3 regions of the Streptomyces sp. NPDC048636 genome follow, and region 2 is predicted to be linked to each of the others. Evidence: riboswitches for the same ligand, from Rfam matches in the RefSeq annotation. Region 2 holds a riboswitch; each other region holds the start of a gene.

Region 1 (9,560 bases), on a different contig from region 2:
GGCCGAGGCGGTCGCGACCGCCCGCAGCCGGTGGCCCCGCGCGGCGGCCGCGCGGGCCGCCTCCGCCGTGCTCTCGCCGATCCCCGCGCCGCCGGTGTAGGTCCGCACGGCCGCCGCGTCCCAGCCCCACAGCAGGGCCGCCAGCAGCCGCGCCTTGGTGGCGGCGTCCGCGCCGGAGAGGTCGGCCGACAGATCGGCCTCGGCGATCCCGCGCCGCCGGGCCTCGGCCACGGCGGCGGGGAACGGATCACCGCTGGTCAGCCGGTCCAGGACGAAGGTGGCGGTGCCGGTGGGGCAGGCGCGGAGGGTGTGGCAGCCGAGGCCGCGTACCCCGGTCCTGGCCATGTCCGCTGCGGGCAGCGCGGCCCCGGTGGCCCCCGAGATCCGGATCAGCGCCCCGCCCTCGGCCGCCGCCCGGCCCAACTCGGCCCAGTGGCTGAGCAGATGGCTCTTGGTGGCGGAGACGACATGGACCCCACGGTGCAGTGCGAGCAGCGCGTCGGCGGCGGCCTGTTCGCGTACCGCCGGGGAGGACGGCACCGCCTGCGCCAGCACCACCGCCCCCGTACGCTCCAGGGTTTCGGCGAGCGGCGGCAGCGGGCCCGGGGGCAGCTCCGGCGCGGTGCGCTCGGCCGCGCTGGTGCGGATGGCGGCGAGCCGGGGCGAGGTGTCGCCGGACGCGGTCAGGAGGCGGTCGGCGTAGGCCCGGCCCACCGGGCCGTAGCCCGAGAGCACCACCGTGGCTTGGTTGGACATGGCCCCAGTCTCCACCGGGCGGATCCGGTCCACCTGGCGGCTCCGGGCCGCGTTCGGCTCAAGCGGCCGTCAGCTGAAGAGCAGGCGGCTGGTCAGCTCCGTGACCTGGTTGAAGATGGAGCGGCGCTCGCTCATCAGGGCGCGGATCTTCCGGTCGGCGTTGAGGACCGCACTGGGGTCGCGGCCGCCGAGGAAAGCGGCGATCGTCGGCACGGAGTACTCCGTCAGCTCGCGGCACAGATACATCGCGATCTGCCGGGAGATGACGAGGACACGCGCCCTCTCGGGGCCGCGCAGTTCCTCGACGGTCAGCCCGAAGTACTCGGCGGTGGTACGGATGATGTCCTCACCGGTGATCTCCGCCCCCAGACCACGGGCCTTCTCGTCGAGCACGATCCGGGCGAGGGTGAGCTCCACCGGGGTCCGGTTGAGATTGGCGAAGGCGGTCACCCTGACCAGGGCGCCTTCCAGCTCCCGGATATTCCGGCCGGCGGCGGTGGCGATCAGCTCCATGACGTCCGGAGGGACGTCGAGCCGCTCCCGCTCCGCCTTCGTACGGAGCACCGCGAGGCGGGTCTCGAGGTCGGGCACGCCCATGCCGACGGGCAGCGCGCCCGCCAGCAGGTCACGCAGATCCGGATCCAGCCGCAACGACCGCAGCGGGCGGGAGGAGGCGAGGACCACCTGTTTCTCGGCGGCCAGCAGGGATTCCAGGAGGTGCTTCAGCCACTGACGCCGTACGGAACCGGGCTCGAGACCTCCGTCCAGCGTCTGGATGTCGTCGAGCAGCAGCATGTCCATCTCGGGGAGGTCGAGCGTCCCGTCCGGCCGAGAGGCGTCGAGGTACAGCGGCCGGGTGCGCGGATAGAGGCTGCGCGTGTAGTGGCCGATGGCGTGCAGCAGATGGGTCTTGCCCAGCCCGTGGTCACCGTGGAGGAAGAGGGGGTTGTAGTTCTGGGCGGGCACCTCGGCCACGGCCACGGCGAGATCGTGGGCGAAGCGGTTGGCGGGCTCGACGGCGAAGTTCTCGAACGCGTAGCGGCGGTCCAGCCCGCCCGCCGTCACCGTGCCGGGCCGGTTCGGGCGGCTCGGGTACGCCGGCACCGGGGCCCAGTCCTCGGTCTGCTCCTCGAGTTGGTCCTCCAGACCCTCCATCTGGCGGCGGAGCCGCCGCAGCTCATCTTCCAGCGCTTCGGTGAGGGCCGTCTGCGCCTGTTCCTCCTGCTGCGCCTCGCGCGCGGCCTCGGCGCGGGCCTCCTCCTCCGCCGTGACGAGCTGCCGCTCCAGGTCGTTGCAGCGCTGCTCGGCCCGTATCCGGCGGGTGTGCGCCTCCTTCAGCTCCTCGCTCAACACCTCCACCTGGTCCTTGAGCTGGTCCCGCTCCTTGCGCAGCGCGGCGAGCGGGTCCTCGTAGGCGCGCAGCGCGGCCTCGGCGTCCGCGCGGGCCCAGTCGCGGTCGTCGGCGGCGGCCTGTAACTGGCGGAACCGGGTCTCCAGATCCGCCGCGCGGTGTTGCGCGTCCAGCAACGCGTTCTCCAGGGCCTGCTCGCGGACGGCGGACCGCCGGGCCATCCGGTCGGCCTCCGCCAACCGCTGCTCCAGCAGCTCCACACGGTGCTGCGGGGATCCGCTGGCGGCCAGCGCGCGCCGGTGCAGGCCGCGCAGGTGCTCCATGGTCTCGGGGGTCGCCGCGCCGCCCCGGTGCTCGGCCACATCGGTGAGCAGGTCCGCGATGAACTCCCAGGCGGGGATGCGGGTTCCGTTGAGGAAGCGGGATATCGAACCGGCGTCCCGATGGCGGCGCGCGGCGTACCGGCGCACGCTCACGTCCAGTCCGGTGAACAGCCGTCGCAGCTCCGCCGCCAACTCGAGTGCCCCGTCCGGCAGATCGCCGCCGAGAGGCTCAAGGCTCCCCATGTCCCGTCCCCTTCGGGTGTTGCGGACGATCGGCAACTGTGCCGACTCCCGCAACGGGCCCGGTCCGTTCCAGAGTGGAGTCAGCCTCGTACGAGGCGTGACAGGAAAGGGCAATCCTAGTGAACAGCGTTCCTCGGCGATCCGATCTCGCCGCATTCCTCGCGGTCCTGGTGACCGGCATCGTGCTCGTCCACGCCGGGGTCCGGCCCGGGGCGGTTCTGCCGGTCGCCGTCGGACTGTCGGTGCTCCACGCCGCCTGGCGGCGGCCCGGCGGGTTCCACGCGCCCTGCGCCGGGTTCTCGTACGCGGGGTTCCCTTACGCCGCGTTCCGTTACGCCGGGCGGCTCGCACCCGCGAAGGGCATCTGGTCGATCGGGGCCACCCGGACCGGGGCGCCGGGATGGGGGGCGTGGATCATGCGGCCGTCACCGATGTAGATCCCGACGTGGCTGATGCCCGAGTAGAAGAAGACGAGGTCGCCGGGGGCCAGTTGGGAGCGGCTGACCCGGCGGCCCGCGTTGATCTGGGTGTAGGTGGTGCGCGGCAGGGAGACCCCGGCGGCGCGCCAGGCGGCCTGGGTGAGCCCGGAGCAGTCGTAGCCGTGGGGGCCGGTGGCGCCCCAGACGTACGGCTTGCCGAGGGCTCCATGCGCGAAGGCGATGGCGCGGGCGGCCCGGCCGGTGGCGGCGGGGGCCGTCGTGGCGGCGCTGGAGCCGGTGGTGGTCCGGTCGGCGGGCCGTTCCCGGTCCGCCAGGCGGCGGCGCTGCTCGGCGGTCAGCCGGTCGAGGAGCCGGTCGGCGGCGGCGAGCTTCTTCTCGACGGCCTGTTTATGGCGGGAGAGCGCCTCCTGCGAGGCGCGTAACTCGGCCAGCCGGTTCGCCGCCGTGCCGCGTACGCGGCGCAGCGCCTTCTCCTGGCGGACGATCCCGGTGACCGTCGCGGCCCGGCGCCCGGCCGCGCGCTCGGCGAGCGAGGCCCGCTGGAGGTACTGGTCGGGGGAGGAGGACAGGGCGAGCTGGAGGGTGGGGGCGATGGTCCCGGCACGGTACTGGGCGGTGGCGTACGCGCCCAGGGCGTTGCGCGCGGTGTTCAGCCGGGCGGTTCTGCGGGCGGCCTCGTCCTGGAGGTCGCCCAGCACGCGCCGGGCCCGGTCGGCCTTCTCCCGGGCGCCGTTGTACTTCTCGGCGGCCTCCTCGGCCTCCAGCCGGTACTGGTCGACCCTGGCCTTCACCTGAGCGGTGGTGAGGTGGGGATCGGCGTGCCCGGTGCCCTCGAGGGCGGTCGCGGAGGCGGCGCCGGTGAGGGCGAGGAGCGCGGCCGTCCGGGCGGTGCTGCTGACGAGCGAGCGCTTGGGCCCGCTGCGCGACTTCCTGTGCGACGCCACGGCGGCGGTACACCTTCCTCGCTGAGCTGATGGTTCGGGGACTGACGGTTCGGGACTGGTCGTTCGGGGACTGGCTGATGGTTCGGGGGCTGGTCGTTCGGGCAGATGGCGGCCCACCCATGAGGCGGGGACCCTCGCTGACGGGGGGCGGACCGCCATCTGGAGGGGAAGCTAGGCCGGGGAACGGGGGCGGTGCCGGGTGATGCGCGGGAATGGACGGATTTCATCGTTCCTGTGCCGCTGACTGATCACGGTGCGCGCGGGGTGAGTGGCACTGCGTGGTGGCCTTGACCGAAGCCGTGATCAGGGCCCACCCGAGTGAAAGGCGGTGCTATGCGCGGCGCTAATGTCCGTGCGTATGGACGTACTCATCAACGCCTTTGTCGGTCTGCACATCGTCGGTATCGCCGCGCTGCTGGGCGGTTTTCTCTCCCAGATGAAGCAGATGAGTGCGGGCGCCGCGCGGATGACCCCCGGAATGCTGCACGGGGCCCTGACCATGCTGGTGACCGGTGTGGCGCTGGTCGGGCTGAACCAGGCCGACGGCGGTGCCGTGAACAACATCAAGATCGGGATCAAGCTGGCGCTGTTGATCGTGATCCTGTGTCTGGTCTATGTGAAACGGGACGAGGAGAAGGTGGAGTCGGCCGCGTTCGGCGCGGTGGGTGCACTCACCACGGTGAACATCTTCATCGCCGTGCTGTGGACCTGATCCTTTCCCTGCACCGTGCCCCCTGTTCGATAACGGCTTGATACGCACATCAATTCGCGGGCAACCGTTTGCACTCGCGAGCTGTCTTAAGAGCACAAGACGGCCGGAGGGAGCGGGCAATGGGGGTTGTGGAGGCCAACAGAGGTCTCAAGGAGAACAAGGGCCCTGGGTTTTTCAGGGGGTTGGGGTCCAGGCGGATCCGGCGTGCGGGAGTCACGCTGGGCCTCGCGGGCATGGTGATGCCGCTCGCGGTCGCCCTCGCCACTCCGGCCCAGGCCGCTTCGTCGTGTACGACGGACACCGGGCCGTACCAGAAGAAGGTCGAGAAGTACCTCGGCCGCCCGGTGGACGGGCGGCAGTCGCGCACCGACTGTCTGGCGATCCAGAAGTTCCAGATCAACCACGGCATCAGCCCGACCATCGGCTACGCCGGGCCCGTCACCTGGGGTGTGATGAGCCTGAAGAACGCGCAGAAGGCGGCGGGCCACAACCCCAACGCGGCGGGCAAGTGCCCCACCAACAAGGGCCGGATCGCCTGTGTCGACCTCACCCGCCAGCTGAGCTGGGTGCAGGACGGCTCCCGGCTGGTCTACGGACCGGTGCCGGTGCGCACCGGGCGTAACGGCTACGAGACCAGGACCGGTCTGAAGAAGATCTACTGGCGGAACATCGACCACTGGTCGACGATCTACAACGTGGCCATGCCGTACAGCCAGTTCTTCGACGGCGGTCAGGCGTTCCACTCGATCGCGGGCAGTGTGTGGTCCCCGCCCGGCTCCCACGGCTGCGTCAACATGAACAAGTCCGACGCGAAGAAGTACTGGAGCCTGCTGAAGAACGGCGACGACGTCTACGTCTACGGCCGCAAGCCCGGCACGTAAACCGTCACCCCCCCACCGCGCCCCCGCCCCGGCTCCGGCCGGGGCGGGGGCGCGGTCTTCTGCGACGGCCTCGGGTACCGCTGTCACCGGTCGCGGTCCGGCACGGCGACACGGGGTCGGCCGGGGGCCGTTGGCGGCCCCCGGCCTCGCGTCGGCGGCGCCCCGCCTGATCCGGCTTCGCCGGGTCAGGCGGGGCGGACGCTGCCATAGACCGGCATCTCGGTGATCGGCGCCTTCTTCACCGCGTCACCCGGCTTCGGCGCGTGGATCATCATCCCGTCGCCGATGTAGAGCCCGACATGGCTGATGTCGTCGTAGAAGAAGACCAGATCGCCCGGTTCGAGATCGGAGGTCGATACCCGCGTCCCGACCTTCACCTGGTCCCAGGTGGTGCGCGGCAGGGAGACCCCGGCGGACTTCCAGGCGGCCTGGGTGAGTCCCGAGCAGTCGAAGGAGTTGGGGCCGGTGGCACCCCAGACGTACGGCTTGCCGACCTGGGCCTGCGCGAAGGCGATGGCCTTCGCCGCCTTGGTGCTGTTGGAGGGCGCGGGGCTGGACGGGGTGGACGAGCCGGAGCCGTCGTTCCCGTCCTGCTGCCGCTGACGCTCGGCCTCCGCCTTGCGCTGCTTCTCGGCCAGCTCGGCGGCCTTGCGCCGGGCCTCCTCCTGCTTCTTCTTCTCGAGCGCCGCGAGACGTGCCTTCTCCTTGGCGGTCAGATTCGACAGCAGCCGCCGGGCCTCGGAGAGCTTGCTCTGGACGGACTTCTTCTTCGCCTTGAGGGTCTGCTGCGAGGAGGTCAGCGAGGCGAGGCTCTTGGTGGCGGAGCCGCGCTCCCTGGCCGCCTCCGTCCGCTGCGTCCGGAACTCCTCGACGGCCTTCTTCTGGTGGCCGGAGAGCCGGTCCATCAGGTGTGACTGGTCGAAGACGTCCTGCGGATCGGAGGAGAAGAGCATGGCGGCGGTGCTGCTGGCCATACCGCCGCTGCGGTACTGGGCGGCGGCCAGGGAGCCGAGGGTCCGCCGGGCCTCATTGAGCTTCTCGGTGCGCTTGGCGACCGTGTCCAGCAGCTTGTCGACCTTGGCGCGCTGGGTCTCGGTCCGCTCCTTGGCGGCGTTGTAGCCCTGGGTGGCGCTCTCCGCCTGGTGGTACAGGCTGTCGACCTTCTTCTTGACCTCTTCGATCGACTGGGTGGCGGGCTTGGGATCGCCCGGCGCGGCGTTCGCCGTCTGGGAGAGCAGGGTGGCCGAGGCCAGGGCGGCCGTGGTGAGCCCGACGGCGGTCCGCCGGCTCTGACCGGCGGCCGGTATCCGGGCCCGCGGTTTGCGGTGCGACGCCAAGGGAGGCGACTCCTTCCGTGGACCGCCTACCGGGTTAGCTGTCGGGTTCGGGCGGACGGAAGGCTGCCCTACGGCCCGTCCGGGCGGCACACGAGGTGCCGTCTCCCGGGCCGATTCACCCCGGTGGAACGTGTGGGTCCCCGGCTCCGGCTGCCGTGGGGCGGGACCGGACTCGGCGGCGGCCGCCCGTGCCGACGCTGTTCGCCGACGGGTGTCCGGACTGCCTGACGCAGGACGGTAGCCAACTCGTGGGGCTCCTGTGAAGGCTGGTGGGTGATTTGCCCGAAACCGTTTCGTGATGTTCGTACGTGGGCTGTCAGTGGCGCGGCCTAGACTCGGTCAGCGATGAGCAGCCTCTTTGACGACAGCTTCCTGGCGGACCTCGGGCCCTCGGGCGAGGAGCACCCGCCGCCCGAGGACCACGAGGGCCATGAGGTCCCCGAGCACCATGGCTCCGGCGGTGGCGAGGACGTACCGCACCACCTCTTCAGCGGTGCGCACGACGAGCCGGTGCCGAGCGTGCCCCGGGAGGCGTATTACCGGGACGGCGCGGCGCGGCCCCCCGTGGATCCGGCCGCCCTGCTCGAGGGGCTGAACGAGCAGCAGAGGGCCGCGGTCGAGCACACCGGCACCCCCCTGCTGATCGTCGCGGGCGCCGGTTCCGGCAAGACCCGGGTGCTCACCCACCGCATCGCGTATCTGCTCGGCGCGCGCGGAGTGCACCCCGGCCAGATCCTCGCCATCACCTTCACCAACAAGGCGGCGGGCGAGATGAAGGAGCGGGTGGAGGAGCTGGTGGGCCCGCGGGCCCATGCCATGTGGGTCTCCACCTTCCACAGCGCCTGTGTCCGGATCCTGCGCCGCGAGTCCAAGAAGCTGGGCTTCACCTCATCGTTCTCGATCTATGACGCGGCCGACTCCAAGCGGCTGATGGCGCTGGTCTGCCGTGATCTCGACCTGGACCCCAAGCGGTTCCCGCCCAAGTCGTTCAGCGCCAAGGTCTCCAACCTGAAGAACGAGCTGATCGACGAGGAGACCTTCGCCGGGCAGGCGTCGGACGGCTTGGAGAAGACCCTCGCCGAGGCGTACGCGATGTACCAGTCGAGGCTGCGCGAGGCCAACGCGCTGGACTTCGACGACATCATCATGACCACGGTCAATCTGCTCCAGGCGTTCCCCGATGTCGCCGAGCACTACCGCCGCCGGTTCCGCCATGTGCTGGTCGACGAGTACCAGGACACCAACCACGCGCAGTACACCCTGGTGCGCGAGCTGGTGGGCACGGACACCGAGGAGACCGCGGCCGGTGAGCTGTGTGTGGTGGGCGACGCCGACCAGTCCATCTACGCCTTCCGCGGCGCCACCATCCGTAACATCCTCCAGTTCGAGGAGGACTACCCGCAGGCGCGGACCATCCTGCTCGAGCAGAACTACCGCTCCACACAGACCATCCTCAGCGCGGCCAACGCGGTGATCGAGCGCAATGAGAACCGCCGCCCGAAGAACCTGTGGACCGAGGCCGGGGCCGGGGCGACCATCACCGGCTATGTCGCCGACACCGAGCACGACGAGGCCCAGTTCGTCGCCGACGAGATCGACCGGCTGACGGACGCGGGCGACGCCAAGGCCGGTGATGTCGCCGTCTTCTACCGCACCAACGCCCAGTCCCGTGTCTTCGAGGAAGTCTTCATCCGGGTCGGGCTGCCCTACAAGGTCGTCGGCGGAGTGCGCTTCTACGAGCGCAAGGAGGTCCGGGACGTCCTCGCCTATCTGCGGGTGCTGGCCAACCCCGAGGACACCGTCCCGCTGCGCCGCATCCTGAACGTGCCCAAGCGCGGTATCGGCGATCGCGCCGAAGCGATGATCGACGCGCTGGCGCTCCGCGAGAAGATCACCTTCCCGCAGGCGCTGCGCCGGGTCGACGAGGCGTACGGCATGGCGGCCCGCTCGGCGAACGCGGTGAAGCGGTTCAACACGCTGATGGAGGAGTTGCGGACGATCGTGGAGTCGGGCGCGGGCCCGGCCACGGTGCTGGAGGCGGTGCTCGAGCGCACCGGCTATCTCGCCGAGCTCCAGGCGTCCACGGACCCGCAGGACGAGACCCGGATCGAGAACCTCCAGGAGCTGGCCGCCGTGGCCCTGGAGTTCGAGCAGGACCGGGGCGAGGAGAATCCCGGCACACTCGCGGACTTCCTGGAGCAGGTCGCGCTGGTCGCCGACTCCGACCAGATCCCGGACGAGGATGAGGACGGCAGCGGGGTCATCACGCTGATGACGCTGCACACGGCCAAGGGGCTCGAGTTCCCGGTCGTCTTCCTCAGCGGTCTGGAGGACGGCGTCTTCCCGCATATGCGGGCGCTCGGCCAGACCAAGGAGCTGGAGGAGGAGCGGCGGCTCGCCTATGTGGGGATCACACGGGCGCGTGAGCGGCTGTATCTGACGCGCTCCACGATGCGGAGCGCATGGGGACAGCCCGCGTACAACCCGCCGTCCCGCTTCCTGGAGGAGATCCCGGACCAGTATGTGCGGTGGCGCCGGACCGGTCCGGCCACCCCGTCGGCGTCCATGGGCGC
Region 2 (9,560 bases):
CCGCTGTCAGATGTCAGGTGCCCGCTCCGGAACGGACCGCTTCGACATCGAAGACCCCTCCGCAGACACGGAAGGAGTGCGCTGCGGTCTTCATGGCGCGGAAGGAGTCCGGCGGATAGGCCAGGATGCTCGTGGCGGACTTCCGGCACGGGGTGTCGGTCACGCCCTCGTTGAGGGTGTGCAGAACGGCGGACGCGCTGCCGCCCGGAGGCAGCGGGACGGTGGAGTGCGAGGGGCCGCGCCGGGTGGCGGGGGCGCCTATCCGGGTGCCGTCGGCGTCGAGCAGGGACACCCCCGGGAAACCGGTGAGAGTGCAGGCCGCGGTCGAGGTGTTGGTGAGGACCAGCGGCAGATACACATTGCCCGCGGCCACGTCCTTGCGGCCCACCGTCAGCTTCAGCCGCTCGGTGGAGCAGATGCCACGTACGGACGGGGCGAGGGCCGCGGACGGGGCGAGGGCCGCGTCCGCGGCGCGGGCGGCGTCCGGGCCGCCGGAGCGCGTCCAGGCCCCCTCCCCCGGGTCGGTGCCGCAGCCGGTGGCCGTGGCCAGCGCGCCGACGAGAAGCGCGGATAAGACCAGCGGCCGGGAGCGGGCCGGTGCCGTACGCCGTGCTGTCGTGCCGTGCCGTTGCCCCATGGTGAGCGACCTCCCCAGGTCAGCCAGGTGAGCGGGGCACCGGCCGCGAGGGCGGGTGCCCCGATGCTTCCCGTCCATCCCCCTTGGCTCACCCTTCCCCGCTTTGCCGCCCTTATGTCACCCGGTGCATTGGCCGCATTCCGCTAGCAATGACACATACAGCACAGCACGCCATTATCGGTCGAATCCAAAATTAGTGATGCAGGTCACAGAGAATGACGCCAACTGATCGATTTCCAGGCCGAGATCATCGAGCGGCAGTGGATTCCTTTGCGCCGTAACGTTTCTGACGGGCAATGAGCAGCAAGCACTCTCGCTCTCCGGAGGAGACCCGGCGCGCAGAGTGACACCGGACGAGCGGCCCGGAGCCCGGCGCCTTGATCAAGATCCCGAGACCTTGTCGTAATCAAAACGATGCGCTTACTGTGCGGCTCTCGTCGCATTCCATGCGGCGGGCCTCCTCCGCCGGAGCGCCGAGTCCTGCCGTCGGCCGAGGGGTGACACGACGACCTGTCACGGCAGGAGCGGGGGAACCAGGTAGGCGCCGTACCGCGTGGACCGCGCGATACGGCTTGGGGTGAAGACGCACCACGGGACCATGGCCCCGTACGTGTGCGGCCGGGCAACTCCAGCCCGAACCCGACAGCTCACCTCGCAGGCGTAGGAGAGGAAGAGCTCAATGGCTGCACGCGGACGTCACCGCCGGCCTAAGCCTCGTCGCGTCTCCCGCGCCCACCTCGCGATCACCGCGGGCGGCGCCGGAGTGGCACTGCCGCTCATCGGCGTCGGCCAGGCAAGCGCCGCCTCCGTCGACACCTGGGACAAGGTGGCGGAGTGCGAGTCCGGCAACGACTGGAGCATCAACACCGGCAACGGCTACTACGGCGGTCTCCAGTTCTCCCAGAGCACCTGGCAGGGGTACGGCGGCGGTTCCTACGCCGCCCGCGCCGACCTGGCCACCAAGGGGGAGCAGATAAAGGTCGCCGAGAAGGTGCTCGCGAGCCAGGGCCCCACCGCCTGGCCCGTCTGCTCGGTGAAGGCCGGGCTGACCCGTGGCGGACCCGCCCCGGACGTCTCGACCGGCTCCGGCGGCTCAGGTGCGCAGACCCCGAAGGCGACGCCCGAGCCCACACCGAAGGCCACCCCCGAGGCGGCCCCGAAGTCCACTCCCCGGAAGTCCGCTCCCAAGGCCAGCACCAAGGCCGTTCCGCAGTCGGACTCGTACACCGTGGCCGGGGGTGACACCCTGTCCCGGATCGCCGGTGCCGAGCATGTCGACGGCGGATGGGAGGCGCTCTACGACGCCAACCGCCGGACCGTCGGCGACGATCCGAATCTGATCCTTCCCGGCCAGCGGCTCACCCTCGACACCCAGGGCGGAGAGCACCGGGCCGCGCAGGCCAAACCCCAGCCGCAGCAGAAGCAGCAGTCCCCGCAGAAGCAGCGCACCGACGCCAAGAAGGCGACCGGTTCCGACTCCGCCGCCCGTTCCTCCTTCACCACGCCGGTCGCCAGCACCCAGCTGGGCACCGCCTACGGGGTGGCCGGCAGCAGCTGGTCGAGCGGCCACCACACCGGCGCCGACTTCCCCGTACCCGTGGGCACCACGGTGCGTGCGGTGGGCCCGGCCGAGGTGGTCGCGGCGGGCTGGGGCGGGTCGTACGGCTACCAGGTCGTGCTGCGCCACTCCGACGGGATGTACAGCCAGTACGCGCATATGTCGGCGCTGTCCGTCCAGGTCGGCCAGGCGGTCAAGGGCGGCCAGCAGATAGGCAGCTCCGGTTCGACCGGCAACAGCACGGGACCGCATGTGCACTTCGAGGTGCGCACCGGTCCCGACTACGGCTCGGACGTCAATCCGCTGAGCTATCTGCGTGCCAAGGGCGTCTCCATCTGAGCGGGGCCCCGCCCCTGATGGCCCGAGAAACCGAAGTGGCTGCCCGGACGGCACCCCGTCCGGGCAGCCCCGCGCGTCCGCACGGCACCCTCATGCCGCGGCGGACGCCTCCGCTCCCCGCGGTCCTCGTCGCGGCGTTTCCCGTCGCGACCCGGCCTACATCGTCAGATGTGCCTTGGTGTGGGTGAGTTCCTCGATGTCTCCGCCCGCCTTGCCGATCAGCCGGTGGGCGAGGTTGCTCAGTGCCCTCGCCGCCGCGATCTCCTCGCCGACCCTCGGCTGTGCCGGGTCGTCGGGGTTGCGGCTGGCGCGGCCCTGGGCCAGCATCTCCGTGCCGTCGTGCATTCTCAGCCTGACCACCGCTTCGGTCAGGGGGCCGACCTCACGGAATTCCATCTGTATGTCGCATCCCACGATCGTCTCCATCGCGATCACCTCCTGCCTCACCTTCCAGGATGCGCCTCCCCCGGCTCTCCGGTCGACCCGGACAGCAACTCCACCACCTCGGCGTCCCCGGTCTGGGAGAAGTCCTGGTACCACTCCCCGACCGCCGAGAACTCTGGCGGCGAGGACAGACACACCACCTCGTCCGCGTCCTCGCGCAGCGCCACCACCGCGTCCGGCGGCGCGACCGGCACGGCCAGGACGACCCGGGCCGCCCCCTGGGCGCGCGCGACCCGGCACGCGGCACGGGCGGTGGCGCCGGTCGCGATCCCGTCGTCCGCGATGATCACCGTTCGGCCCTCGACCGGGACGCGCGGCCGTCCCCGGCGGAACCGCCGCGCCTGCCGGACCAGCTCCGCCTGCTCGGTCCGCTCGACCTCCCGGAGGTCCTCCTCGTCGGCCCGGCTCATCCGCACGATCGCCTGGTGCACCACCCGCACCCCGCCCTCGCCGATGGCGCCGAAGCCCAGCTCCCGGTGGTAGGGGACGCCGAGCTTACGGACGATGATCACGTCCAGCGGGGCCCGCAGGGTGCGGGCGACCTCGAAGGCCACCGGCACCCCGCCCCGGGGCAGCCCCAGGACCACGGGCTTCTCCTCGCGCAGCGGCCGCAGCGCCTCGGCGAGGCGCCGTCCGGCGTCCACGCGGTCGGTGAAGATCATCGCTCACCCCCGGCACACGGGCTCTCCTTCGAATCAAGCGGACAATGCCCCGCGCCGCAAACGGGCGGACCGGACCGGGACCGGATCCGCGCGCCGCCGCCGTACCGGAGGCACCCTGGAGACATGAGGAACACGACGCATCCGGTCGACTCCGGGTACCCCGTCTTCGTCGAACCCTTCGACGAGGACAGCCGCTACCGGCGGGTGCGGCTGCGGGGCCTCGGCTGTGAACCTCTCGAACGGGAGGAATTCGAGCCGACGGTCCGCAGGGCCTTCCCGGACATCGACTTCGGCGACCCCGAGCAGGTCCACTGGGCCGACCGGCCCGGACAGTGGCCGGCCTGGCACCCGGGCGAGGCATGACCGTCCTGGTCGGCACCTCGGGCTGGCAGTACAAGGACTGGCGGGGCGATCTCTATCCGGCCGACTGCCCGCAGCGGCTGTGGCTGGAGGAGTACGCCCGCGCCTTCGCCACGGTGGAGAGCAACAACGCCTTCTACCGGCTGCCCGGCCACGACCAGTTCGCCACCTGGCGGGAGCGCACCCCCGACGGTTTTGTGATGGCGCTCAAGGCCAGCCGCTACCTGACCCACATCAAGCGGCTGCGCGACCCCCAGGAGCCGGTGGAGCGGCTGATGGCGCACGCCCGGGGCCTCGGCGACCGGCTCGGCCCCGTACTGCTCCAGCTGCCGCCCACCCTGCGCGCCGATCCCGCGCTGCTGGACACCTGTCTGCGCTGCTTCCCCGCCGGGACCCGGGTGGCGGTCGAACCGCGCCACACCTCCTGGTGGACCGATGAGGTGCGCGGGGTACTGGAGCGGCGCGGCGCGGCACTGTGCTGGGCGGACGCCGGATCGCGCCCGGCCGCCCCGCTGTGGCGCACCGCCGGGTGGGGCTATCTGCGCTTCCACGGGGGCCGCGCCCATCCGGCCCCGCACTACGGCGCCCAGGCGCTGGCCACCTGGGCGCGGCGGGTGGACGAGACCTGGCCGGGCGGCGCCGAGGTGTACGCGTTCTTCAACAACGACACCGGCGGGGCGGCGGTGCACGACGCCGTCGCGTTCGCCCGGTCGCTGTCCCGGCTGGGCCGGGAGGTCAGCCGTACGCCCGCCCGGCTGCCGGTGGGATAGCCGGGCTCACTCCTTGACGGCGCCGCCGAGCATCCCCTCGATGAAGCGGCGCTGGAGCGCCACATAGACGACGACCACCGGCAGGGCGATGAGCACCGAGGCGGCCGCCAGCAGGGCCGCGTCGGAGCTGTGCTGGCCCTGGAAGAAGGCGAGCCCCAGTGGCACGGTGCGGTGGGCCTCGTCGCTGACCATCACCAGTGCCATCAGGAACTCGTTCCAGGTCCACATGAAGGTGATGACCACCATGGTGGAGATCGCGGGGCGGCCCATGGGCACCAGTACCCGCCACAGGGTGGTCCAGGTGTCCGCGCCGTCGATCCGGGCCGCCTCGATCACGGCCCGGGCGCTGCCCCGGAAGTAGGTGCGCATCCAGAACACACCGAAGGCCAGGGACTGCGCGGTCTGCGGCAGGATCAACGCCCAGTAGGTGTCGGTGAGTCCGGCCCAGCGCAGATCGAAGTAGAGCGGGACGACCAGGGCCTCCTGGGGCAGGGTGAGCCCGACGACGAAGAGGTAGAACAGCACGGTGGAGCCGGGGAAGCGCATCACGCCGAAGGCGTACGCGGCCAGCACGGCCAGCACCGTCGTGGCCGCCACCACCACAGCGGTGACCAGGACCGAGTTGCCGAGGTAGGTGCCGAAGTGGCCACGGCTCCAGGCGTCGGTGAAGTTGCTCCAGTGCAGTCCGTCGTCGGGCAGCGAGAACCCGGTGTCCAGGGAGTCCTGCGCACCGAAGGCGGTGGACAGGATGCCGATCACCGGGGTGAGCGCGATGACGGCGAACAGGGTCAGGATGCCGTAGGTGACGCCGCGTTCCAGTCGTGTGGTCATGACCGCCGCCCTTCGACGAGCCGGGAGACCGTGACGGTCAGGACGAAGATCAGCACGGTGAGGGCCACCCCGACGGCGGCGGCCGAGCCGACCTGGTTGGTCTCGAAGGCCCGGTGGTAGACCTCGTAGGCGGGTACGGAGGTGGCGTTCCCCGGGCCGCCGCTGGTGGTGATGTAGATCAGGTCGAAGTTGCGCAGCCCCGCGATGATGGTCAGGGTCAGCGCCACCGCGATCTGCGGCCGGAGACCGGGCAGGGTCACGCTGAGGAACTCCCGCACCGGCCCGGCACCGTCCATCCGCGCCGCCTCGTACAGTTCGCGCGGGATCCGCTGGGCCCCGGCGAGGAAGAGGATCATGCACAGCCCGGTGCCGACCCAGGTGCCGACCACACCGACGGCGGGCAGCGCCCAGGTGTAGTCGCCGAGCCAGGGGCGGGCCAGCGAGCCGAGGCCGACCGCCCGGAGGGTGTCGTTGAGCAGCCCGTCCGGGGCGAGGATGGAACGCCAGGCCACGCCGACCACGATCAGCGCCAGCACCTGGGGCAGGAACAGCACGGTGCGGAAGAAGGTCATCCCGCGCACCCGGACCCGGGACATCACCGCGGCCAGCAGCAGTCCGATGGCCACCGGCAGCGCCGAGTAGAAGAGGAGCAGCAGCAGCGCGTGGGCGAACGGGGCGCGCAGTGCGGGATCGCCGAACAGATCGCGGTAGTTGTCGAACCCGGCCGGGGCGGCGACGCCCAGCCCGTCCCAGTGCACGAAGGACAGCCACACCGACTGGCCGAAGGGGTAGAGCAGGAAGACGGCGTACACCACGAGGGCGGGCAGGATGTAGAGATAGCCGATGGCGCGCGGTTCACCGGGCGCCCGCCGCCGGTAACCACTCCTCGGTGTGGTGCCGGGGGCCTTCATTTGGTGCCCGCCGGGTCCGGCTCGGCCGCGTGGCGTTCCCGCTGTTTCGCCAGGAAGGTGCCGTAGTCCTCCTGGAGTGTGGTGGCCAGCTTCCCGGGTGAGGTCTTGCCGCTGACGACGCCCTGGAGGGCGGCCGAGAGGGTGTCGTAGAAGGTGGGCGTGGAGTAGTCCAGGTACGGCACGAGGCCGTCGGCGGCGCTGAGCCGCTTCCAGCCGTCGATCATCTGGCCGTCGACGGTGTCCGGCGCCACGTCGGCGGCGGCCTTGCCGGGTACGGCGGGCAGCACCCCGTGGCGGGTCATGACGTCGGCCGCGTGGGCGTCGGTGATGAAGTCCAGGTAGGCGGCGGCCACTTCGGGGTGGCGGGAGCGGGAGGTGATGGACCAGGCGAGGCCCTGGCCACCGGTGGTGACGGGGTCGCCGCCGGCCTTCGCGGGCGGTGGTGGCATCAGACCCAGTGTGTCGCCCATGGTCTTCTTCAGATCGGCCAGCTGCCAGGTGCCGGTGAGCAGATAGGCGCCGTCGCCGGAGGCGAACTTCTTGGCCGCGTCGTCGTAGCCGAGGCCGTTGGCGCCCTTGGGCAGATAGCCGCGGTCCATCCAGTCGGTGAGGGTGGCCGCGGCGTCCTTGGTGGCGGCGTTGTCGAAGCCGCCGCCGCGGCCGAGGACGGTGTCCCGGGTGCCGCTGGCGTCGAACTGGTCCTGGAGCACACCGAAGGTGTGGATGGCCGGGTACTTGTCCAGGTTGCCGAACTGGACCGGCAGTTCACCGCGGTCCTTGAGGGTCGCCAGGCCGTCGGTGAAGTCCCGCCAGGTCTTCGGAGGCTCGAGTCCCGCCTTCTTCAGCAGGTCCTTGTTGTAGTAGAGCCCGATGTACTCACCGGTCTGGGAGATGCCGTACAGCCGGCCGGTGCCGAAGTCGGTGCCGTCGGCGGAGACCCGGTTGAGGTTGAGCAGGGTGGTGGGGTAGCGGGTGTTCCAGTCGTAGATCCCGGCGTAGTTGTCGAGCGGCGAGAGCAGTCCGGCCCGGACGAAGGAGACCATGTCGGGATAGCCCTGGTTGGCCTGGATGACATCCGGCGGGTTGTTGCCGGACACGGCCAGTTTGAGCGTGGTCTTCAGATCGGTGAAGCTGCGCGCCACCCGCTTGATCCGCACATTGGGGTACTTCCGCTCGAACTCCTCGTTGAGTTGCGTCAGTTCGCCGTTGGTGCCGCCGCGGATCTCCTGGTCCCAGACGGTCAGCGTGACCTTCCCGGCCTTCGCCGGATCCGGTACGGCGGTGGCCGCGCCGGTGCCGGGACCGGCGGCCCCCGAGCCGTCGGTGCCGGGCACACAGCCCGCGGCGAGCAGGACGAGGGCGGCGGTGAGCACGGCGGGCGCGGCTCCGGTGTGCCGTCGGCGCGCCCCGGTACCGGGGATTCCCATGGAGATCTCCTTCAGGCGGTGAGCAGGACCCGCGGGGTGTCAGGCGCCCCGGAAGCCGATGGTGGGCAGGGCCCTCAGCCGTGGCCAGTCGCGCACTCCGGGCGGTATCAGCCCGGAGAGGAACCCGTAGCGGTGGGCCAGTTCACGGGCGGCCGCGGAGCCGCCGCGGGCCGAGCGCTCGGCGCGGTTCCACCACGCGGCCACCTCCGGCCAGCCGGGTGCGGCCAGGGAGCCGCCGAAGTGCTGGACGGAGAGGGCGGCGGTGAGGTTGGCGAAGGCGAGCCGGTCGGTGAGCGGCCATCCGGCGAGTGTTCCGGTCATGAATCCGGCCACGAACACGTCTCCGGCGCCGGTGGGGTCGAGCGCGTCCACGGCGAGCCCGGGCACCTCGGCGCTCTCGCCGGTGACCGAGTCGACGGCCACGGCGCCCTCGGGGCCCTTGGTGACCACGGCGATGGGCACCCGTTCGGCCAGCGCGCGCACCGCCCGCCCGGGGCTGTCGGTGCCGGTGTAGCGCTGGGCCTCGGTGGCGTTGGGCAGGAAGGCGTGGGCATGGGGCAGATCGGGGAGGGCGGCGAGGTCCCAGCGCCCGCTGTCGTCCCAGCCGACATCGGCGAAGATCTCGCTGCCCTGGGCGTGCGCCTGGCCCACCCACTCCTGAGGCCGTCCCGGTTCGAAGGAGGCCACGCAGGCGCGGGTGCGGGGCGGGGCGCCGGGCACCGCGGGCGGCGGGGCCGGATGCTCATGGGTGACCATGGTGCGTTCGCCCTCGTACGCCATGGAGACGGTGACCGGGGAGTGCCAGCCGGGGACGCGGCGGGAGGGGCTCAGATCGACGCCCTCGCCGTTCTCCAGGCTCTCCCAGCAGTAGTCGCCGTAGACATCGGTGCCGAAGGCCGCGGCCAGGGTGGTGTGCAGGCCGAGCCGGGCCAGTGCGGTGGCCATATTGGCGATGCCACCGGGGCTCGAGCCCATCCCGCGCGCCCAGCTCTCGGTGCCGCGCACCGGGGCGTGGTCGAGCCCGGTGAGGATGATGTCCAGGAACACGGTGCCGGTCAGATAGACGTCGTGCACGGGGTCCCCGGGGGCGCGCAGCGGCGCGAGCGGATCGATCGGGTGGATCGGATCGGGTGTTCGGGCCGTGGAGCTCACCAACGCGCCTTTCTCTGGGTCGGGGGGCGGGAGAGCCGGGAGGACGAGTGCGGGTCTCCGGGGGGCGGAGGCGGAACGGAGGGTGTCCCGGGTGTGAGCGACACCCTGCACCTGCCCGACGACGAATGCAAGAGGTCGGTCACACTCGCGCAAACTCGCTCATGTGGAGTAGGTTGCCCCCATGCTGCGAGAGACCCGCCACGAGAAGCTGCTGAGCATCCTCGGCGAGCAGGGCGTGCTCCCCATCGGGGAGATCGCCTCGCGTCTGGACATCAGCGAGGCCACCGCCCGCCGGGACATCACCGAGCTGGGCCGGGCCGGGCGGCTCACCCGGGTCTACGGCGGCGCGGTGGCCGCACCCACCCCGGACGAGGAGCGCCCGTTCAGCGAGGTGGAGGTCGACGACCTGGCCGAGAAGCAGGCGGTCGCCCGCCGGGCCGCGGAGCTGGTCGCGGACGGCGATGTGGTG
Region 3 (9,560 bases), on a different contig from region 2:
GGCGATTCCGGCGCGGGCCTCAGCTGTACCGTCGGCCGCCGGCGCGGCCGGACGGCGGTGACCGGCGCATTTCCGCCCGACCATCGTGTACCCGGATGACTCGGACGACCCGGACGACTGGACCGGGCGCCAGCCCCGCGGAAGGCGGTACGCCCTACGCCGCCTTGGCCGGGCCGGGCGGCCCATCCCCCAGCCATGAGCGGAAACTGACGCATATTCCGAAACGGGGCACACGATCGGCCCATCGTGGACGTGCGAATCTCCCGAAGTGTGCTCCGGACAACTGACGACCCGTCCGAAGCCCTGTCGAGATCCGCCGATGACCTGTGGTTTTCTCATGCCGCAGAGAGCGGCGAGAGGGGGCTCCGGAGAACCGTCGGAGGGGCTGCGGACCCGACATCGCCGCACGTCGCGACCGCTCGTCCAGCGCCCGCGCGGATGCCGAACGTCGATCTTCCGCACAGTCTGATGCTGCTGATCTCTGCTTGCTCGGCTCGCTCAGAACGCTTAAGGAGACACCTCGTGCGACTCGCGACAACGACCCGCGGTTTCATCCCCGTCATCGCACTGGCGGTATCGGCGTGGGCGCTTTCCGTCCCCGCCTCCGCCGCGGAGCTCCGGGGCGGGGGAGGGGGCGGCGGCCATGGATCGGGTCAGGCCCCTGTCCCCTGTGGGGATGAGGCGGCGCTGGTCGCCGCGGTGACCGCCGCCAACAACCAACCCTCGGGCGGCACCGTAGCGCTGGCCACGGGGTGCGTGTACCCGCTGACGTCCGCGGCGGCGACCGGTGCCAACGGCCCCGACGGACTGCCCATCATCACCGGGAACGTGACCCTCACCGGCCTCGGCGCGACCATCCAGCGCAGTGCGTCGGCTCCGGAATTCCGTATCGCCGAGGTGGCCGCCGGGGGCAGGCTCACCGTCAACAACGTCACGCTGGCCAACGGCGACGCCACCGCCGGGGGCGCCATCGACGGCGGAGGCATCCTCACGTTCGGCAGTCTGACGATGAGCCGGGCGACCGTCACCGGCAATACCGCGAGCAATGTCGGCGGAGGTATCGAGGTCGCCTCGGGTGCCACCGCGAAACTCTCGAGCACGGATGTGACGCACAATACGGCCGGAGACGGCGGCGGTATTCACATCAATACGGCGGCCAATGCCGTTATCAGCGGCGGCAACATTTCCGACAACACCGCGGTGAACACCGGTGGCGGTGTCGGGAACTTCGGCACGACAACGCTGAGCAGTGTCTCGGTGAAGAGGAACCGGACGACCAACTTCGAAGGCGGCGGAGTCGTCACTTCCGGCGGGCCCCTGATTATCAGCGGGAGCACGATTCAGCAGAACACGGCCGGGAGTTTCGGCGGCGGAATCGCCAACCTCGGCAGCACGCTGACCGTGTCGGGCACCTTGGTGGCCGACAACACCGCCGCCCTGAACGGCGGCGGGCTGTTCAACCACGCGGGTACCGCCCAGCTGACCGGGGACTTCATCACGAGGAACACGGCCAACGGCGGCCCGGGGAACACGGGCGGCGGCATCTTCACCGACGGCGGCACGGTGACGCTCAACGCGACGATGGTGCTCGCCAACAACCCCGCGAACTGCCAGCCGGCCATCGGTATGTGCACGACCTGACCCACGGCCCGCGACCCCCTCGAAAGCCGGGCGACCCTGGAAGCATCGCTTCCAGGGCCGCGGCGCTCTCGATGAGAGGCGGAGGGTCAGCAGTCCTTGTGGTGCTTGGTCTTCGCCTTGACCTTGACCACCTTGGCCTTGGCCTTCACATGCTTCTTGGCCGTGACCTTGGCGTGCTTCTTGGCGGTGGCCTTCACATGCTTCTTGGCGGTGGCCTTGGTCTCCTTCTTGGCCTTCACCTTCTTGTCCTTGTGCACCACCGGCGGGTCGACCGCGATGTTGGTGCAGTTCGGGCCAAGGTCGACGTCGCCGGTCGGAGCCAGGACCGCGGCCTCGGCACCCAGGCCGGTGTTGGTCTCGCACTCGTTGCTCTGCGACACGTGGTCACCGGTGGTGAAGTTGACACAGTCCGGGTTGGGGTCGAAGTCCCCGGTGCCCGAGAGCAGGGGCACCTCGGCCTCGGTGCCGAGGTTGAGGTCGCACTTGTTGGACTGCCTGACGCCATCGCTCTGCGGGAACAGACCGTACGCACTCGCGCTACCTGCGCCACCGACGACCATCGTGCCCGCGGCCGCCGCGGCCATGAGAGCTACCTTCTTGCTGATCTGCATTGTGCTGGTGCCTCCATATCAGGTTCTCCGCGAATGATCCGCAGACACCACCTCAACGAAGTTTGCGCTCAGCAGGATCCGGGGTATACGGGCGCGTCACCCATACGCCACAGTAAAGGTATATTCAGTCGGCGCGGCAGGTTGAAATTCACATTTCCCGTCGCCGGGATCAGATAAATATGCGAACGCGACCCCCGGGAAAGGTGATCCCGGAGGTCGCGTTCATGACCGGAAGAGCGAGCGGAGCGAACGGAGCGAACGGGGAGGGCGGGGCGAGAAGCCCGATCCGAAGAGCCGTGGTCCAACGGGAGCCGACGGCTTCTCGTCAACGGCCCTGGGTGCCGCTCGCCGTCTTGGCGGTGCTCGCCTTCTGCTTCGCCGCGCCGTTCGTGGGGTCGGCCCCGGCGATGTTGGTGCAGGTCGTCTCGTGGGTGACCTCTCCGGTGCCGATCGAGATCGGACCGAGGACCGAGGTCGTCTTGCAGTCGTTGGACTGCTTGGTCACCTCGCCCGACTTGCTGATGTTGACGCAGTTGGTCCGCTGCGTGACGTCGGAACCGCTCAGGTTGACGGTGACGGGACCGATGACGGAATGGGTCCGGCAGCGATTGCTCTGCTCGGAGACGCCGGACTCGGCGTAGTTGACACAATTGGTCTCGGTCGTGACGTCCGACGTCACCAGTTCGACTCCGCCGATGACGGAACTTGTGTCGCAGCGGTTCTTCTGACTGCCTCCGCCATTGGGGGCGGCCTGGCGAGCGGCGCTGTTGTCGGCAGCGTCGGCTCCCCCCGCGCCGCCGATGAGCAGCACACCCATGGCCGCTACAAGAAGCGCCGTCCTCTTGCGCATGTGCATAAAGAACCTCCAAGTGGATTCTTGGCTGATCTCAGCGAGCATCTGACGAACGACGGCGGTCGCTGAAAGCCTTTTACGTGGAAACGGCCCTGGAAGCGGAACTTCCAGGGCCGCAGGTCCCAACGGGGGGAAGTTTCACGGTGTTCCGGCTGGATGCGGGAACACCGTGAGCTGGTCAAGCGACTCAGCGACGCACTCAGTCCTCGTCGACGGCGATGTTGGTGCAGTTGCTGCCGATGTTCACGTCACCGACCGGCGCGAGGCCGGCGACCGGGGCGATGGTGCCGGTCGCGGTGTCACACTCGTTGCTCTGGAAGACGTTGCCGGAGCTGTTGGTGAAGTTGATGCAGTCGGCGCCGACGTTGATGTCGCCGGTCGGGGCGGCCCCACCGACCGTGGCGATGGTGCCGGTCGCGGTGTCGCAGTGGTTCAGCTGGGCAACGAAGCCGTCGCCGCCGTTGTGGGCGAGGGCGCTGCCAGCACCGCCGATGACCAGGGCACCAGCAGCAGCGGTCAGGAGAATTGCCTTCTTGCCGATGTTCACTTAATTCCTCCGTCTGGGTTGCGCCGCGAATTCACGGACGTCTGACTCAACGAAGCTCATCAGTTAAGGCTTCGGTTCACCACTCAGCTTCACCCGTCCGGCAGAACGCGACTTCTCTGACGCGTGTTCTCCGCGATTCCCGCAATCGATACCGGAAGAAGTGGCATTTGGAGCAGTAAGGAGGCAGTAAGGGGCCTGGCGCTTCCGGGAGCGCTTCCGACAAAACTGAGGGGGCTGGAAGAGGCGGTCCGGAGGGGGTCCGTCCGGATCACCGCCGCCGTCCGGACCGCGTACCGGACCGCGTACCGACGGATCGGCCAACGGGGCCCACGGCGCGGCGGCCGGACCGGGTGAGTGATACATCCGGGTTCGTCGGCGCAGAACTATGTGAGGCACAGTCACATCGGCAGCTTCGCCGAACCGCAGCGCGGCCCGTGTTCACGCCGCTACGCTAAGTGCGCGAAGCAGTCGCCCGGGGGGCGCGGCGCATCAAGGCCGGGAGGCGGGAGGACGGACATGGGGCACTCACGAGGGGGCGGGACCCCCGCCGAGCTGATGGACGGGCTGCTCGCCCGCGCGGAGAACGGGTTCGAGATCGGTGAAGCGGTGCTGACCCGGGCGCGCGGCGCCCTGATGCACCAGTCCGAGCTGCGGTCCTGCCGCCAGTGCAACGACCCGTCCGGTGCGCTGGGCTACAGCACGTACCGCCATGTCTTCCTGCTCCCCGACGGCAGCAGCCTGCTGCTGTGGGAGCTGGAGCACAGCACCGGCCCGGAGGACGGCCGCCACCACGAGCTCTATGGCGACGAGGACGCCCTCGCGTTAGCCGAGCGGCGGGTGTACGAGCGGGTCGGCGGTGCCCGGTGGGAGGAGCTGGACGGCTTACCGCTCTGGCTGCCGGAGCAGTTGCTGCACCAGGCCACCGAGCCGGTGGAGTCGCCCCGCACCTATGTGGCCGACAATTCGGCCGATCACGCCCGCCGGGTGCTGCGCCGCGCCGAGAACCCCGACCGGCCGGGCGAGGAGACCGAGCGTCTGCTGGAGGCCGCGTTCGCGCATGACATCGCGCTGGCCCCCAAGCCGCGCCGCCGCTCCGGTGGGCCCGACACCACCTGGTGCCGCTTCTACGAGCACGCCTTCCTGCTGGCCGGTGGGGACGAGATCGTGCTGTGGGAGCTGGAGCACAATCTGACCCACGACGGCCGGCTGGTGTGCGAGGTCTATCTCGACGAGGTCTCCGCCGAGCTGGCGGCGGACCGCCACGCGCGGGCGCTCGGCGTCGACCTCTGACGTCCGCCGCGCCCCCGGCGCCCCCCGGCGCCTTCCGCGTCCACGGACGCCGTAGAGGCCCGTCCAGGCGCCCGTAGTCCGCCGTGCCACCCCGCCCCACCCACATGGGCGCCACCGATTCGCCTGGTGGCCCGTCAGCCGGAAGCCTGGGGTGACGGGCGGCGGCCGCGAGGACCGGCGCGCTCCGGCTGCGGACCAGGGAAAGCGGGAGAGACCGGTGCGGGTGCGAGGGAACGGGGCTCGTACGAGCGCCCGTACGGAGCGGGGTGCGAGCTGGCCGCGCCGTGCCCGGACCCGTACGCGCAGCCGCCCCCGGACCCGTCTCCATATGCTTGTCGACACCAGCGCCCCGAGCGCGCCCGCCGGGGCCACGGCGGGCGGCGGCCCGGCCGACGAGTCGCTCATTGGCGGGTCGGGCCGGCGGCTGGCGCGCTGGATCCCCGGACTCCTGATCGTCGGCGGCATCATCTTCGACCTCAGCTCCCCCGCCAACTACACGGCGGGCCCCTTCCTCGCCGCCGCCCCGCTCGTCGCCGCTCCGCTGCTCAACCTGTGGGCGACCGCCACCACGGCGGTCTTCGCCCTCGCCGCGGCGGTCACGCTGGCCGAGTTCCACGGTGTGAAGGACCCCAGTCAGGCCCTGTCCGAGATCATCACCGTCGCGACCGTCACCCTGCTCGCGCTCCTCATCAACCGGCTGGTACGCCGCAGCGACCGGCGGCTGGCCTCGGCGCGCGGTGTGGCCGAGGCGGCCCAGCGGGCCGTTCTGCCCGTACCGCCCGCCCGGCTGGCCGGGCTGGATGTCGCGGCGCGCTATGTGGCGGCGGAGAAGTACGCCGCGATCGGCGGTGACCTGTACGCGGTGCAGGACACCCCGCACGGCGTACGCCTGGTCGTCGGCGATGTGCGCGGCAAGGGGCTCCAGGCCGTGGAGACGGTGGCGATCCTCATCGGCTCGTTCCGGGAGGCGGCGGAGCAGGAGACGACGCTGGAGGGGCTGGCGGGGCGGCTGGAGCGGGCGTTGCAGCGGGAGGGTGCGCGGCGGGTCGACCTCGAGGGGTTCGAGGGGTTCACCACGGCCGTACTGGCCGAGATCCCGCGCGGTGATACGACCCTGCGGGTGATCAACCGCGGCCATCCGCCGCCGCTGCTGCTGGAGGGGGGCGGCGAGGGCGGCCGGGCGGACCGGGACGGCTGCACGGTGCGCCGGGTGGACCCCGAGGCGTCGGCGCTGCCGTTGGGGATGGGGGAACTGGGCGGCTGGCCGGACCGGGTGACGGAGCTGGCCTTCGCCGAGGGCGCCACCCTGCTGCTCTTCACCGACGGGGTCACCGAGGCGCGCGACCGGGAGGGCGCGTTCTACGACCCGGAGGACCGGTTGCGCGGTCACTGCTTCGGCGGTCCGGGGGAGCTGCTGGACGCGCTGGTGACCGATGTCGAGCTGCATACGGGTGGCGGGACGTCCGACGATATGGCGCTGCTCGCGCTCCGCCGCCGGTCCGCGGGGCCGGGCCGGGGGAACGGCAACGGCGACGCCGAAGGGAACGGCAACGGCGACGGTGAGGGACTCGTGAAGGGATCCGGCCACGGTCCGTAGCCGACCATGCCCTCTACGCATAACGATTGATGCACGATCAGCGGTTCCAGGGTTTTGCCAACCCTTTCCCGTGGTGGTAACTCGCCCCTGTATGTCCGTACTTGGCCGCTAAGTTCATGCCAATGCTGCGCTGATTCCTCAGAACAGCTTGGAATCACACAGCGCTCTCTATTAACGTTCGATAACGCAGCGCGGTCGTCACAACCGTCGCAAGGGCGGCACCGTGCGCCGTCGCCGAATCCCGTCACGCACAGCGGCAGTAGCAACACCGCACCACAGCAGCACCAAGGGAACCGGGGAACCACCACCTTGGGGTGAATCGGGTCGAACCTGACCCGTAGGAGACCTTCCTGCTCCGAACCCGTCAGCTAACCCGGTAGGCGAGAGGGAAGGAAAGGAGTGCGCCCCAGTGGCGTCCAACAGGTCTCTCCTGGACGAGGCTCCATACCGCGCATCGGGCGGCGGTCCCGGCACGGCCACCGCCTTCGGCCCCGGTTTCGACGCCACCAGTGGAGGCATACGGGCCGGTGGCGGAATCGGCACCGAGCCCGACGCTGACATCGCCGCTGAGGGGGACCACGGGGCGTACGCGGCGGACGCCGCCGACGGTCCGGCGGGCCCCGGGCCCGACAGCGAGACCTGGGAGGAATGGAATCCCACCGAGGAGTCCATCTCCGTACGCGGCCGGCACCGCGTGGCCAAGCAGCGCGGCGGGACCATGGCGCGCAGTGGCGCCGTCCTCGGCGTCGGTGTCATCGCGGCGGTCGGCGCGGGCGGGATGGCGAGCGCCAAGGACCGTCCGGCGGCGCCCATATCGATGCCCGACCTCTCCCATGTCGCCGACGAGGTCAAGGACCGCCTCCCGGACGCCGATGAGCTCCCCGGCATCGGCTCGATGGTCTCCGACGGCGGCTCCGCGACGACGGCCAACGCCGCCCCCCTCTCCCGGGCCGGGCTGACCACGCAGGACGAGGCGAGCGGCACCACCGACGCCGGTGAGGCGCTGCGCGCCCGGATCCTCCAGCAGGCCGAGAGCCAGCAGAACGCGGCCGACGAGGACGAGCGGACCGCCGCGGCCAAGGCCGCCGCCCAGAAGGCCGAGAACAAGGCCGCCGACGAGGCGGCCGACCGTAAGGCCGAAGCCGCGGCCGCGAAGAAGGCGGCCGAGCGGAAGGCCAAGGAGGCCGCCGAGCGCAAGGCCGAGGCCGAGCGCCGCGCCAAGCTGGCCACCGCGTACACCCTCCCCGTCGCCTCGTACACGCTGACCGCGGGGTTCGGCCAGGCCGGTGACATGTGGTCCGCCGACCACACCGGCCAGGACTTCGCCGCCCCGACCGGCACCCCCGTCAAGGCGGTGCACGGCGGCACCATCACCCAGGCGGGCTGGGCCGGTTCATACGGCTACCGCATCGTGCTCAAGCTCGATGACGGCACCGAGGTCTGGTACTGCCACCTGTCGTCCATGGTGGCCACCTCGGGCAAGGTGACCACCGGCGATGTGATCGGCCGCGTCGGCGCCACCGGCAATGTCACCGGCCCGCACCTCCACCTCGAGGTACGTCCCGGCGGCGGTTCCCCGATCGACCCGATGCCCTGGCTGCGCGAGCACGGCCAGAACCCCTGATACCTCCCCGATCTCCCTGACCCCCGATACTCCGGCGGCTCTGGCGCTCTCTCCCCCCTTGACGCCAGGGCCGCCGGTTTTCTGCGCGGAGGCGCGGGAGCCGCGGACAGTGCGGGAGCCGCGTACGGTGCGGGAGCCGCGGACGGCGCGGAGGGCGCGGGAGCCCGTTCCCCGGAACAAGGTCATCCGCGGGGGCGTTGAAGCAACCCATGGCTGACAACAGGCAGAAGATCGGCGACCTTTCCGTCTCCCCCCTCTCCCTCGGCGGGAACGTCTTCGGCTGGACCGCGGACGAGACCGAGTCCTTCACGGTGCTCGACGCCTACGCCGCCGCGGGCGGCAACTTCATCGACACGGCCGACGTCTACTCGGCCTGGGCGCCCGGCAATCAGGGCGGTGAGTCCGAGACCGTCCTGGGCAACTGGTTCGCCTCCCGCGGCAACCGCTCGGACATCGTCCTCGCCACCAAGGTCGGCGCCGGCTCCCCGGAGCGCCGCGGGCTCTCCCCGGCCGCCATCAGGTCCGGCATCGAGGACTCCCTGCGGCGGCTGCGCACCGACTACATCGACCTCTACTACACCCACTATGACGACGAGTCGGTGTCGGTGGAGGAGATCGCCACCACCCTGGACGCACTGGTCCGGGAGGGCAAGGTCCGCGAGATCGGGGCCTCCAACATCAGCGCCGAACGGCTCGACGCCTTCCTGACCTTCTCCACCCGGGAGGGGCTGGCCCGCTACGCCGCCCTCCAGCCCCACTACAACCTCGTCTCCCGTGCCACCTTCGAAGGCGGGCTGGCCGACGTGGCCACTCGCCACGGTGTGGCGACTGTCCCCTATTACGCGCTCGCCGCCGGCTTCCTCACCGGCAAGTACCGCCCCGGCACCGCGGTCGAGAGCCCCCGCTCCTCAAGTGCGGCCAGGCACCTGGAGACAGCGCGCGGGCGGAAAGTCCTCGCCGCCCTCGACGAGATCGCCGCGCACCACGGCGTCGAGCACGCCACAGTCGCCCTGGCCTGGCTCACCGCCCAGCCCACGGTGGCCGCCCCGATCGCCAGCGCCCGCAACCTCGCCCAGCTCCCGCCCCTCCTGGCGGCGGCGGACCTCAGCCTGACCCAGCGGGACCTGGACCTGCTGACGAGGGCCTCGGCCTGAGCCGAACGCGGCGGGCGAAACCCCCTCCGCCCGCCGCGGTCGACACATCGACCCCTACGAACGCCGATCGGCGAGGGCCCAGGAGGCAAGCGCGACCCCACCGGCGACCGCGAACACCGACGGCCAGGCCCCGACCTTCCTGGCGAGGGGATGCGACCCGGCGAACGCGGCGATGTACATCCCGCTCAGCGCGGCTGCCGTCCCGTTCCCGGCCTTCTCCCGCCACCCCCGGGCAGCCACCGC

Evidence for each region. A riboswitch is a leader RNA that binds a small molecule or an ion and turns the genes downstream of it on or off. The one in region 2 is predicted to bind cyclic di-AMP.
Region 1: it holds a riboswitch for cyclic di-AMP, as region 2 does, so the genes downstream of both, AB0C66_RS11230 (NlpC/P60 family protein) here and AB0C66_RS31015 (transglycosylase family protein) in region 2, are expected to answer to the same signal.
Region 3: it holds a riboswitch for cyclic di-AMP, as region 2 does, so the genes downstream of both, AB0C66_RS20190 (M23 family metallopeptidase) here and AB0C66_RS31015 (transglycosylase family protein) in region 2, are expected to answer to the same signal.

Annotation. Positions count from the first base shown of each region.
Region 1 covers NZ_JBEZHR010000003.1:143,310-152,869, reverse strand. The annotation lists gene AB0C66_RS11255 (homoserine dehydrogenase) at 1-756, opposite strand, end outside; gene AB0C66_RS11250 (DnaA/Hda family protein) at 826-2,673, opposite strand; gene AB0C66_RS11245 (C40 family peptidase) at 3,005-4,057, opposite strand; gene AB0C66_RS11240 (hypothetical protein) at 4,416-4,769, shown strand; gene AB0C66_RS11235 (L,D-transpeptidase) at 5,003-5,650, shown strand; gene AB0C66_RS11230 (NlpC/P60 family protein) at 5,836-6,987, opposite strand; cyclic di-AMP (ydaO/yuaA leader) riboswitch at 6,995-7,160, opposite strand; gene pcrA (DNA helicase PcrA) at 7,333-9,560, shown strand, end outside.
Region 2 covers NZ_JBEZHR010000016.1:64,388-73,947, reverse strand. The annotation lists gene AB0C66_RS31020 (DUF4232 domain-containing protein) at 14-637, opposite strand; cyclic di-AMP (ydaO/yuaA leader) riboswitch at 1,134-1,311, shown strand; gene AB0C66_RS31015 (transglycosylase family protein) at 1,317-2,534, shown strand; gene AB0C66_RS31010 (DUF1876 domain-containing protein) at 2,691-2,960, opposite strand; partial or broken gene AB0C66_RS31005 (phosphoribosyltransferase family protein) at 3,020-3,640, opposite strand; gene AB0C66_RS31000 (hypothetical protein) at 3,764-4,003, shown strand; gene AB0C66_RS30995 (DUF72 domain-containing protein) at 4,000-4,770, shown strand; gene AB0C66_RS30990 (carbohydrate ABC transporter permease) at 4,777-5,601, opposite strand; gene AB0C66_RS30985 (sugar ABC transporter permease) at 5,598-6,512, opposite strand; gene AB0C66_RS30980 (extracellular solute-binding protein) at 6,509-7,939, opposite strand; gene AB0C66_RS30975 (PfkB family carbohydrate kinase) at 7,979-9,091, opposite strand; gene AB0C66_RS30970 (DeoR/GlpR family DNA-binding transcription regulator) at 9,273-9,560, shown strand, end outside.
Region 3 covers NZ_JBEZHR010000007.1:29,021-38,580, reverse strand. The annotation lists gene AB0C66_RS20220 (right-handed parallel beta-helix repeat-containing protein) at 700-1,641, shown strand; gene AB0C66_RS20215 (hypothetical protein) at 1,728-2,252, opposite strand; gene AB0C66_RS20210 (hypothetical protein) at 2,578-3,102, opposite strand; gene AB0C66_RS20205 (hypothetical protein) at 3,305-3,652, opposite strand; gene AB0C66_RS20200 (DUF6227 family protein) at 4,169-4,942, shown strand; gene AB0C66_RS20195 (PP2C family protein-serine/threonine phosphatase) at 5,271-6,539, shown strand; cyclic di-AMP (ydaO/yuaA leader) riboswitch at 6,762-6,937, shown strand; gene AB0C66_RS20190 (M23 family metallopeptidase) at 6,949-8,163, shown strand; gene AB0C66_RS20185 (aldo/keto reductase) at 8,373-9,317, shown strand; gene AB0C66_RS20180 (hypothetical protein) at 9,372-9,560, opposite strand, start outside.